3 regions of the Nocardiopsis coralliicola genome follow, and region 2 is predicted to be linked to each of the others. Evidence: riboswitches for the same ligand, from Rfam matches in the RefSeq annotation. Region 2 holds a riboswitch; each other region holds the start of a gene.

What was found. Region 2 has a riboswitch for thiamine pyrophosphate ahead of ACYVGT_RS13675 (TenA family protein). Riboswitches for the same ligand answer to the same signal wherever they lie in the genome.
Region 1: linked by a shared signal. The riboswitch ahead of ACYVGT_RS26295 (ECF transporter S component) and the one ahead of ACYVGT_RS13675 (TenA family protein) in region 2 are both predicted to bind thiamine pyrophosphate.
Region 3: linked by a shared signal. The riboswitch ahead of thiD (bifunctional hydroxymethylpyrimidine kinase/phosphomethylpyrimidine kinase) and the one ahead of ACYVGT_RS13675 (TenA family protein) in region 2 are both predicted to bind thiamine pyrophosphate.

What each region holds. Positions count from the first base shown of each region.
Region 1 covers NZ_BAAGXT010000063.1:17,051-20,316, reverse strand. The annotation lists gene glgP (alpha-glucan family phosphorylase) at 1-125, shown strand, start outside; TPP riboswitch at 1,692-1,797, shown strand; gene ACYVGT_RS26295 (ECF transporter S component) at 1,850-2,446, shown strand; gene ACYVGT_RS26290 (ABC transporter ATP-binding protein) at 2,452-3,266, shown strand, end outside.
Region 2 covers NZ_BAAGXT010000016.1:15,006-18,271, reverse strand. The annotation lists gene ACYVGT_RS13685 (NAD(P)/FAD-dependent oxidoreductase) at 1-662, shown strand, start outside; gene ACYVGT_RS13680 (YiaA/YiaB family inner membrane protein) at 706-984, shown strand; TPP riboswitch at 1,107-1,205, shown strand; gene ACYVGT_RS13675 (TenA family protein) at 1,196-1,864, shown strand; gene ACYVGT_RS13670 (acyltransferase family protein) at 3,205-3,266, shown strand, end outside.
Region 3 covers NZ_BAAGXT010000003.1:55,661-58,926, forward strand. The annotation lists gene rocD (ornithine--oxo-acid transaminase) at 1-168, opposite strand, end outside; gene ACYVGT_RS03655 (DUF368 domain-containing protein) at 614-1,729, shown strand; TPP riboswitch at 1,791-1,888, shown strand; gene thiD (bifunctional hydroxymethylpyrimidine kinase/phosphomethylpyrimidine kinase) at 1,876-2,679, shown strand; gene ACYVGT_RS03665 (alanine/glycine:cation symporter family protein) at 2,803-3,266, opposite strand, start outside.

The DNA.
Region 1 (3,266 bases), on a different contig from region 2:
GCGGCTACACCGTCCGGATACTGCCGTCCCACCCTGGCCTCACCAGCCCGGCCGAGATGGGCCTCGTCGTCGTCCCCGCACCGCCCCAGGGCATGCACACGGACGACTCCGTACCGCTCCGCTGACGGCCCCGGGCCGCGCCTCTCCGGCGCGGCCCGCCCGCGTTCTCCGGCCGGGTGCCGGTGCATGCGGCGTAGGGGGCTGGCGGAGGAAGGCCGAGGGCGGCTTCGCCGGCGGTCTTCTTGCTCTGTTCCGTCGCTGCGGAGCCGGCGAGCGACCAGCGCCGCTGCGGGGTCGCGGGGCCGGGGTGCAAGGGATCAAGACAAAGGACGGCTTCGCCGACAGACTTTCGCCCTGTCCCACCGCTCGGAACCGCTGCGCGACCAGTGTTCCTGCTGTTCGCGGGGCAGGTGCTCCCACTTCTCGGTAGCCGGCTTTCCGGTGTTCTTTGTGTCGGACAAGCGCAAAAGCGGCAGCGACGGCGAGGGAGGGGGCCTGGGCGGGTCGGCCGGGTGTCTGGATGGTCGCGGAGCAGGGGTGGGGGACAAATGCCATGAAACGGACGCAATGACGGGGGCCTTGCAAACCCGGACCTAGCAAGAGACACCCTCCCCCTGTGGACCCGGCGCGCAGAGCCCGATTCCGTTCCACGCTGACCTGCGCAACGCCAGGTCACACAGCGTGTCGATGTCCGATTTCCGCACACCCGCCTTTTCCGCGGCCAGGCCGGCGAAAAGGCGCGAGTCGCGGCGACGAATTGGGTGCTTTGGTCGGTTTGAGGCAGGAGTGACCCCTCGGCCCGCGGAAAAGGAACGCGCCGCGCTCCTGCGCGTAGGCCCCCCAAGCCGGACACCCGCCCGCCCGCGGTGATCAGCGCCCAGATTCGCCCGATATGTCGTCACGCAGAGTGAAACTGGTCCGGTGAATGGGCCGCGGAACGGTCACACCCCCAGGGTTTTCCGCGCATCGGCCCGCGAAAAGGTGGCAGTCGTGGCGCCGGTGAGGTGTTACCAGCGGTTCGCGAACCGCCCGCCCGCACCGGGTCCGCCTGCCGCCGACCCTGCAACCCCGCTATTCACACCAGTCACACCCGCCCCGCACGCCCGCCCCGCGACCAGCCGCCGCCCGGCCGCCGTCTCGGGCCCCGCCCACCTTGGCCGTCACTGCCGTCTTTGGCTTGTCCGACGCACCGACCAGCCCGCCACCCGACTGCCCCCGTGCGGGAGCCTGCGGCCTCTCCCGGCGCTGTAGTCACACCAGTCCCTCGCGCCCACCTGCGGCCCCTGTTCACCCCTGCCGTCACTGCCGCTTCTCCGCTTGTCCGACGCAATGACCATCGGCCAGCCGGCTGGAGGGATGCGGGAGCCTTCGGCCTGATCCGCCCCCAGCCCCGGAGCCAGCAGCACTCTGGTTGCACGCCGTGTCTGAAGCGGCGGAACAGAGCGAAGAATCCGCCGGCGAAGCCGCCCTTGCTGGTCATGCCTGCGCCCCAGCCCCGGCCAGCAGAAGCCTTGTTCACACGGCGGCCAGGAGTGGCGGGGCAGGGCCGATAAGACCGCCGGCGGAGCCTCCCTCGCCGCGGTACCGAGGGCATGGAGCGCGGTTTCGACCGAATGCATCCTGTGCGCGCCGTGTGGGGTGGATCGTGTGGATCAGGGGTGGCATCGGCGGTGGGGCGGGCTTAGGGTGGAGGTAACCGACAGGGGAGCGCTTCGGCGCTGAGAGTGCGGTGCGACCGCAGACCCTTAGACACCTGATCTGGATCATGCCAGCGAAGGAAGTCGTGCTATCCGCCCTCCGGGCGCTCTCGGCCGAGCCCTCTCGTGTTCTCACGGATGCGAAGGGACCCATCGTGACCACCTCCACCCCCGCCGCCCGCCCGCAGGGGGCGCGCTGGCGGACCGTCGACATCGTTGTTGCCGCAGTCCTCGGCGTCGCCGTCGGCGTCGTGTTCTGGTTCTGGGGCATGCTCTGGCAGGCCACCGCGCCGCTGTTCCTCTTCTTCCCGCCGGCCCAGGCGGTGCTGTACGGCATCTGGCTCGTGCCCGGGGTCCTCGGCATGCTCATCCTCCGCAAGCCCGGTGCCGGAATCCTCACCTCGGTCGCCGCCGCAACGGTCTCCGCCCTGCTCGGTACGTCCTGGGGCGTGATGGTGATCGTGTCCGGCCTGCTCCAGGGGCTCCTGCCCGAGCTCGTCTTCCTGGCCGGCCGGTACCGCCGATGGGGGATGGGCGCTGCCGTGCTCGCCGGCGCCGCCGCCGGCCTGGTGCCGGTCGCCATGGACCTGACGCTCTCCTACGCCGACTGGCCGCTCTCCTTCATGGGCGCCTACGCCGTCCTGGTCGTGGCCAGCGCCGCGGCCATCGGCGGCGTCGGCAGCAGGCTGCTGGCCACCGCCCTGGCCCGCGCCGGCGCGCTCGCCCCCTTCCCCTCAGCACACGGGTGAGCGGCATGCCGGCCAACGCATCCGCCGGCGCGCGGGTCCGCTTCACCGGCTGGGGCTGGCGGCACGCCGGACGGCCCGGCTGGGCGCTGCGCGGCGTCGACCTGGCGATCGAACCGGGCGAGCGCGTCCTGCTGCTCGGCCCTTCCGGCGCCGGCAAGAGCACGCTGCTGCACGCCCTCGCCGGGCTGACCGGATCCGAGGGCGCGATCGGCGGTGAGCAGGAAGGGGACGTCGAGGTCGACGGCGCACCGCCGCGCCGCGGCCGCGGCGCGGCGCTCGTCGCCCAGGACCCCGAGGCGCAGCTGGTCATGGCCCGGGCCGGCGACGACGTCGCGTTCGGCCTGGAGAACCTGGCCGTTCCGCCTGCCGAGATCGGCCCCCGCGCCGCCGCCGCGCTGGACGCCGTCGGCTTCCCCTACCCGCCGGACCGCTCCACCGCGGCGCTCTCCGGCGGCGAGAAGCAGCGCCTGGTCGCCGCCGGTGCGCTCGCTCTGCAGCCGCGGCTGCTGCTGCTCGACGAGCCCACCGCCAACCTCGACCCGGACGGCGCCGCCCTGGTCCGCGGCCTGCTCGCCCGGATCGCCGCCGAATCCGACGCCACCATGCTGCTGGTCGAACACCGGGTGGCCGACGTCGCCGACCTGGTCGACCGTGTCGTAGTGGTCGATCCCGGTGGCGGGGTGAGTGCCGACGGCCCGCCCGCGGAGGTGTTCGCCCGGCAGGGTGCCGCGCTCGCGGCGCGCGGCGTGTGGGTGCCGGGCCGCGAGCCGTCGGCCCCCGCCTCGCCCGGACGCGTCGGCGCGCCGCTGCTGCACGCCGA
Region 2 (3,266 bases):
GCGACGCCGAGATCACCGCCTCCGGCCACCGCGCCACCGGCGTGCGCGCAGGCGGCGCCGAGCTGCCCGCCGACGCCGTCATCGTGGCCGCCGGTGCCTGGTCGGCTGCGCTCCTCCGCCCGTTCGGGATCGACCTGCCCGTCTATCCGATGCGCGGCCAGATCGTGCACGCCCGGCTGCCGCGGGAGCGCACCGGCGAGTGGCCGGTGGTCCGGTTCAGCGGCACCGGCCGCTACCTTCTCGGCGCGCCGCCCGACCGGGTGGTACTCAGCGCCACCCGCGAGCCGTGGGCCGGGTTCGACCACCGGGCCACCGTCGGCGGCATCCTCCAGGTCCTCGCCGACGCCGTCGAGACCGCGCCCGCCCTCACCGACGCGGAGCTCAGCGCGACCCGCATCGGCTTCCGCCCGGCCAGCCGCGACGGCGTCCAGCTGCTCGGGGCGCCCCGCACGCTGGACGGCGTCACGGTCGCGACCGGGCTGGGCGCCAACGGCCTCACCTTCGGCCCCCACCAGGGCGCCGTCGCGGCGCGGCTGGCGCTGGGCGAGGACACCGGGCTGGACCTGGAGCCGTTCCGGCCGGACCGCGTGGCACCCGCTCCCGGCACCCCGCCGGGCGGTACCCCGGCGGCGCAAAGCGGCCATACCCGCCGCACTGAGTAGCGGTACTCATGCCCGGCGCTGCACCGCCGCCCACTATGGCGTTATGAGTTCTTCTCCCTTCACCACCAAGGTCACGGCCGCCTTCTACCTCCAGGCGATGATCGCCTTCGGCGTCTCCAGCGCCGGCCTCCTCGCCGGAATCGCCTTCCTGCCCATCGACCACTGGATGCGCGCGTTCATCGCGATGGGCGTCCTGTTCGTCATCACCTCGACCTTCACGCTGGCCAAGTGCGTGCGCGACCGCCAGGAGGAGGTGGCGCTGGAATCCTGGACCGACCAGGCGTACGCCGCCGCCAACCAGCGCGCCTACAGCGGTAAGTGACGCGCGGCCCGCCGCGCTCCGGACGCCCCCAGGGCACGGAGCGCGGCGTTCGCGTGTACGGGGCCGGGCACCGCGGGGCCGGGGGCGCCCTACCCGCCGCGAAAGGGGCGCTTGTAGGGTCGCCGCATGGCGCGGGGTGCCCCGGCAGGGCTGGGGCTGAGACGACACCCGTGGAACCTGCACTAGTTCGCACTAGCGAAGGGACGCCACCATGAGTGGTTTCTGCGCACGGGCCTGGGAGGCCACCGCCGACGTCCGGGGCGCGATCGACGCCCTGCCGTTCGTCACCGGGCTCGCCGACGGCACGCTGAGCCCCGACCGGTTCACCTACTACATGGCCCAGGACGCCCTCTACCTGCGCGGCTATGCGCGTGCGCTGGCCTCGGCCGCGGCCCGCGCCGACCGCGCCGAGGAGCTGGCGTTCTTCGCCAAGGCCGCCCACAACGCCATCGCTGTCGAGAGCACACTGCACGCCGGCGTCGTCGGCGACGGCGGCGGCGCGGGGCCCGCCGCCGGCGAGCGGCAGTCGCCGACCTGCACCGCCTACGTCTCCTACCTGCTCGGCCTGGCCCACACCCAGGGCTACGGCGAACTCGCCGCCGGGGTCCTGCCCTGCTTCTGGGTCTACACCGACGTCGGCGCCCGGCTGCTGCAGAAGGCCGGCGACCTCGGCGGCCACCCCTTCGGCACCTGGATCGCCACCTACGCCGACGAGGAGTTCGCCGCCTCCACGCGGGAGCTGCGCGGGATCGTCGACGGCATCGCCGAGCGCTCGGACCCGGCCACCGTGGACCGCATGCACGAGGCCTTCACCACGGCTACCACCTATGAGCTGTGGTTCTGGGACGCCGCCTGGCGGCGCGAGTCCTGGGCGCACTGAGCCGCGAGGAGGAGGCCCCGGGAGCGGCGCCCCGCGCCGGGGCCGCCGCCTCAGACGACGCGGCCTCGGGGCGCCCCGCGCCGGCGGTGAACCGCTCGGCGCTCAGCGGCGCCGGGTCGCGGATGATCTCCCGCCCGCGGCCGTCGCCTGCAGGAAGCCGTGTCCGGAGGAGCCGGTCGCCTAGCAGAAGCCGGCGGGGGTGCGCCGTCGGCGCCGCTGAGCGCGGCGCAGTCCGGAGTGGTCTCGTACAGCCCCGCCGGTCCGCGGCCGACGGGCATGCCGGACAGCAGGCCGTCGCTGTTGTGCCCGTGGGCGCTGCAGGCGGAGCCGGGGGTGGACGGTAGCCGCGGCGGGCGCGGGTCCAGCGGCCGGGTGAAGGCGATCGGGCGGTGCACGGGGGAGACCGGCAGCTCCACGCCGGCCATCCGGCCGATCGCGGGCGGTCGCGCTCCGGCCGCGCACACGGCCGGGCCGGCCTGCGCGATCGCACGCCCACCGTGTTCTGAAGTGCCACCGCGCGCTCGAAGGCGGCGTCGTCCGGGCGGGACAGCGGGAAGAGGGAGCCGAGCGGGTCGAAGCCCGCGCCGGCGCCGGCCTGCTCGGCGAACGCGGCGTGGGCGCGCCGGCCGCGGGCGCCCGGGGCGCTGTCGAGCCGGTCGGAGGACTGGGCGCGCACTCCGGCGGCCGGCATACCGGAGGAGCCCGGTCGACGCTGCGCGGGCCCCCAGCAGCGGGACGCTGCGGCTCGGCGCGACAGAGGGAAGAGCGCCGAAGTGCCGAGGATGCCGCCGCCGACTGCAGCGGCGTCCGCCCGGGCGCGGCGCCGCCTTCCGGGGCCGCGCCGAGCCGTGCGGAGCGCGGGCCTGCGCGGCAGCCCTGCTCCCGGTACACCCCGGGCCCCCGTTCCGGAAGGGCGGCGGGGCGAGAGGCCGGGGCGGGGGCCGGTGGCGGCTGGGACCGGCGTTTCCCCGCGCCGGCGCCGAAAAAGTGATCTGAATCTCACTGGTGCGATGGCTTCGGTGGCGGGCGTTCCCGGTTCCGCGCGGCCCGCGGCGCGGAAAGTCCCAGGTGGGCCGCCGGGTCCGGGGGCCGGCGGGCAGTCCCGGCCCCTGTCGGCGTGTTGCCCGTGCGCGACTTCTGGGCGGACCCCCGGAGAACTTTCGTCCTACGTGTGCTGTGCCGCGACGATTCGGCTACCCACGGTCGTGTTTTCCTGAGAGAATCCCCGTTCCTGAGAGAATTCTCAGGAACGGCGCATCGGGCCACCGCCCCGCCGGGCGGCGCCCCGCCCGGTCCCCGATGCGGCGCACCCGAGCCCCGAGACTCAGGCAAGGACACCTGTGGCGACCCGATCCCGTCCCGCGCCGGCACCGACGGCCTCCCGGCCAGCACCGCCCCGCCG
Region 3 (3,266 bases), on a different contig from region 2:
GACGTCGGTGACCCACGCGCCGTCGCCCTCGGCGATGACCACCGGCAGCGGTGCGTAGTTGTGGGCCGATCGCTCCTGCGCAAGCGCGATGTGCTCGGACGCTGAGACGGGGGGCCGGGAGGGGTCGCCTCCGGTGGCCCGGCTGCCCAGAACGCGGGTGTCGCTCATCCAGGTGTCCTTCCGATCAGCATTGATCGATTCCGCTGTGTGAATACCCCCGGGCCGCACCCCCGAAAGCAGCGCGGCGACCCCCAGCAGAAGAACAGACCCCCCAGAGGCCTGCAAGGGCCCCGTGGACACGGCGGCGCGCCCCCAACGCCGTCAACCAGCGGTTCCGGGGCCGCTCCGCAGTGCCCGCCTCCGCGGTCCGGCCCGGCGCGGAACGCCGCAGGTACCGGTCGCGTTAGCGTCGGAGAGGGCGCCGGCCGCGGCCCTGTCCGCGCCGCCGTGTCCGTGCACGTGCGGCTGCAGCCCGAGCACGGGCCCTGCACCGCACCTCCCAGGGGCGGCTGTGCACATTCTGCGGCGGCTGCCGCCGATCGCCACCGCCCCCTGTCCCGCGCGGCGCCCGGAGCACTGCACCGCGCATCCCCCGATCCAGCGAAGGCACACCATGGAACACGCCTCCAGCACCCCGCCCGGGCACCCGGGAGGAGCGCCCGCCGGCGCCCCCGCCCCGGCTCCCGCGGCTCCGCCCGGCGCCGCGGGCACCCGCCGCCGCACGCCGGCGCGCACCCCGATCGGCACCCACGCATTCAACGTCGTCCGCGGCGGGCTGATCGGAACGGCCGAGGTCGTTCCGGGGATCAGCGGCGGAACGGTGGCGCTGATCGTCGGGGTGTACGAATCGATCATCACCTCGGCCGGGCATGTGGTCTCCGGCATCCGGCACACCGTCACCGACGGCATCCGCGGCCGCGGCATGGGCGCGGCGGCGGCCGAGTTCCGCCGGGCCGACTGGGGCACCGTCGCAGCGGTCGCCATCGGCATGGTGGCGGCGGCGATCGTCGCCGCCCGCGTCGTGGCGCCGCTGGTGGAGGCGCACCCGGAGCACTCCTACGGCCTGTTCTTCGGCCTGGTCCTGGCCTCCCTGTGGGTGCCCTACACCGCCGCCGGCGGCCGCTGGCGGCCTTGGCACTACGCCGTGGCGCTGGCGGCGGCCGTCGCGGCGTTCTTCGCGACCGGCATGCCGCCCGCCCAGGTCGAGCCGACCCCGATCGTCGTCGCCGCGGCCGCGGCCATCGCCGTCTCCGCACTGGTCATGCCGGGCATGTCCGGGTCGTTCATCCTGCTCACGCTCGGCCTCTACACGACCACCATGGCGGCGCTCAACGAGCGCGACCTCGGCTACATCGGCACCTTCCTGCTCGGCGCGGCGATCGGCGGCGCACTCTTCGTGAAGCTCCTACAGTGGCTGCTGGAGCACCACCGGATGATCACGCTGGTGGTGATGACCGGCGTGATGGCCGGCTCGCTGCGGGCGCTGTGGCCGTGGCAGGACGCCGACCGCGGGCTCTCCGGGCCCTCCGCCGACGCCGGCACCACGGTGCTCTTCGCCGCCGGCGGCTTCTGCACCGTCGTCGTGGTGCTGCTGCTGGAGCACGCGGTCAGCAGGCGCAGCGCCCCGCACGTCCCCGACTGGGACGCCGACGGCGGCTCCGGAGCTCCCGGCTCCGCCGCCCCTGGCCGCGGCGGGGGCCGGCATACCCGCCCCGCATCCCGGCGGTGAGCCGGGGGATGGCACTGTAGGAGCGGCCCGCGCGGATGTGACCGCAGCGGGCCGCACAACCGCATACGGCGCGGGGTGCCGGTGCCAGCACCGGCTGAGATGACACCCGTAGAACCTGCACTAGCTCGCACTAGCGAAGGGACGCCATGGGCTCCTTTACCGTTCTTTCCATCGCCGGCACCGATCCCAGCGGGGGCGCCGGCGGCCAGGCCGACCTGAAGACGTTCTCGGCGCTGGGCGCCTATGGCACCAGCGTCGTCACGGCGCTCGTCGCGCAGACCACGACCGGCGTCGCCGAGGTGCTGCCGGTCCCGCCAGCGTTCATCAAGCGCCAGCTGGCGGTGCTGCTCGACGACGTCCGGGTGGACGCCGTCAAGATCGGCATGCTCGGCGACGCGGACGTCATCGCCGCGGTCGCCGAGGTGCTGGACTCCTACCGCCCCCCGCACGTCGTCCTCGACCCGGTGATGGTGGCCAAGAGCGGCGACCGGCTGCTCGCGGAGGAGGCGGTGGCGGCGCTGCGCGAGGTCCTGCTGCCGCGGGCCGACCTGGTCACCCCCAACCTCCCCGAGGCGGCGGACCTGCTCGGGGAGAAGGAGGTCGGCGATCTCGCGGCGATGGAGGAGCAGGCGCGCCGGCTGCTCGCCGCGGGCGCGCGGCGGGTGCTGCTCAAGGGCGGGCACCTGGACGGCCCGGAGTCGGCCGACCTGCTCGTGGCGGACGGCGCAGCGGCGGTGCCGTTCACCGCGCCGCGGGTGGCCACCCGCAACACGCACGGCACCGGCTGCACGCTGTCTTCGGCGATCGCCGCGCTGCTGCCGCAGCGCCCGGACTATCCGGCCGCCGTCGGCGCAGCGAAGGAGTACCTCACCGGCGCGCTGCGCCGGGCCGACGAGCTCGGCATCGGCCGCGGAAACGGGCCGGTACACCACTTCCACGCGTGGTGGTGATGGTGCTGCAGGCGTGTGCAGCAGCAGCGGTGCAGCGCCGGGAGCCCTCGAACGGCTGGGCGCCGCCCGCAGTGCGGACGGCGCCCAGGGGCGGTGTGCGGCCGAGGCCGCGAACGGCAGCGGTCAGCTGCCGGTGCCGCTGACCTCGCGGTCGGGGTGGCGCCAGTCCGGGTTCGCGAAGTACTTCTTCGTCTCCACCACGATGACGCTGCCGAGGATGACCAGGCCGATCAGGTTCGGAACGGCCATCAGCCCGTTGGCGACGTCGCTGAACGACCAGGCGAGGGTGAGCTCGGTCGTCGCGCCGACGTAGACCACCAGGACGAACAGGATCCGGAACGGGAAGACCGCCTTGCGGCCGACCAGGTAGTCCAGGCACCGCTCGCCGTAGTAGGACCAGCCCACCAGCGTGGTGAAGGCGAAGAACATCAGCGAGATGGCGACGATGTAGCCGCCGAACGGCGCCAGGCCGGGCGCGATGTCCCCGAACGCCTGGCTCATCGCGTCGTTGGTCATGATCGCGCCGTCATCGGCGTTGCCGGTCTGCCAGACGCCGCTGACGATGATCACCAGGCCGGTCATCGTGA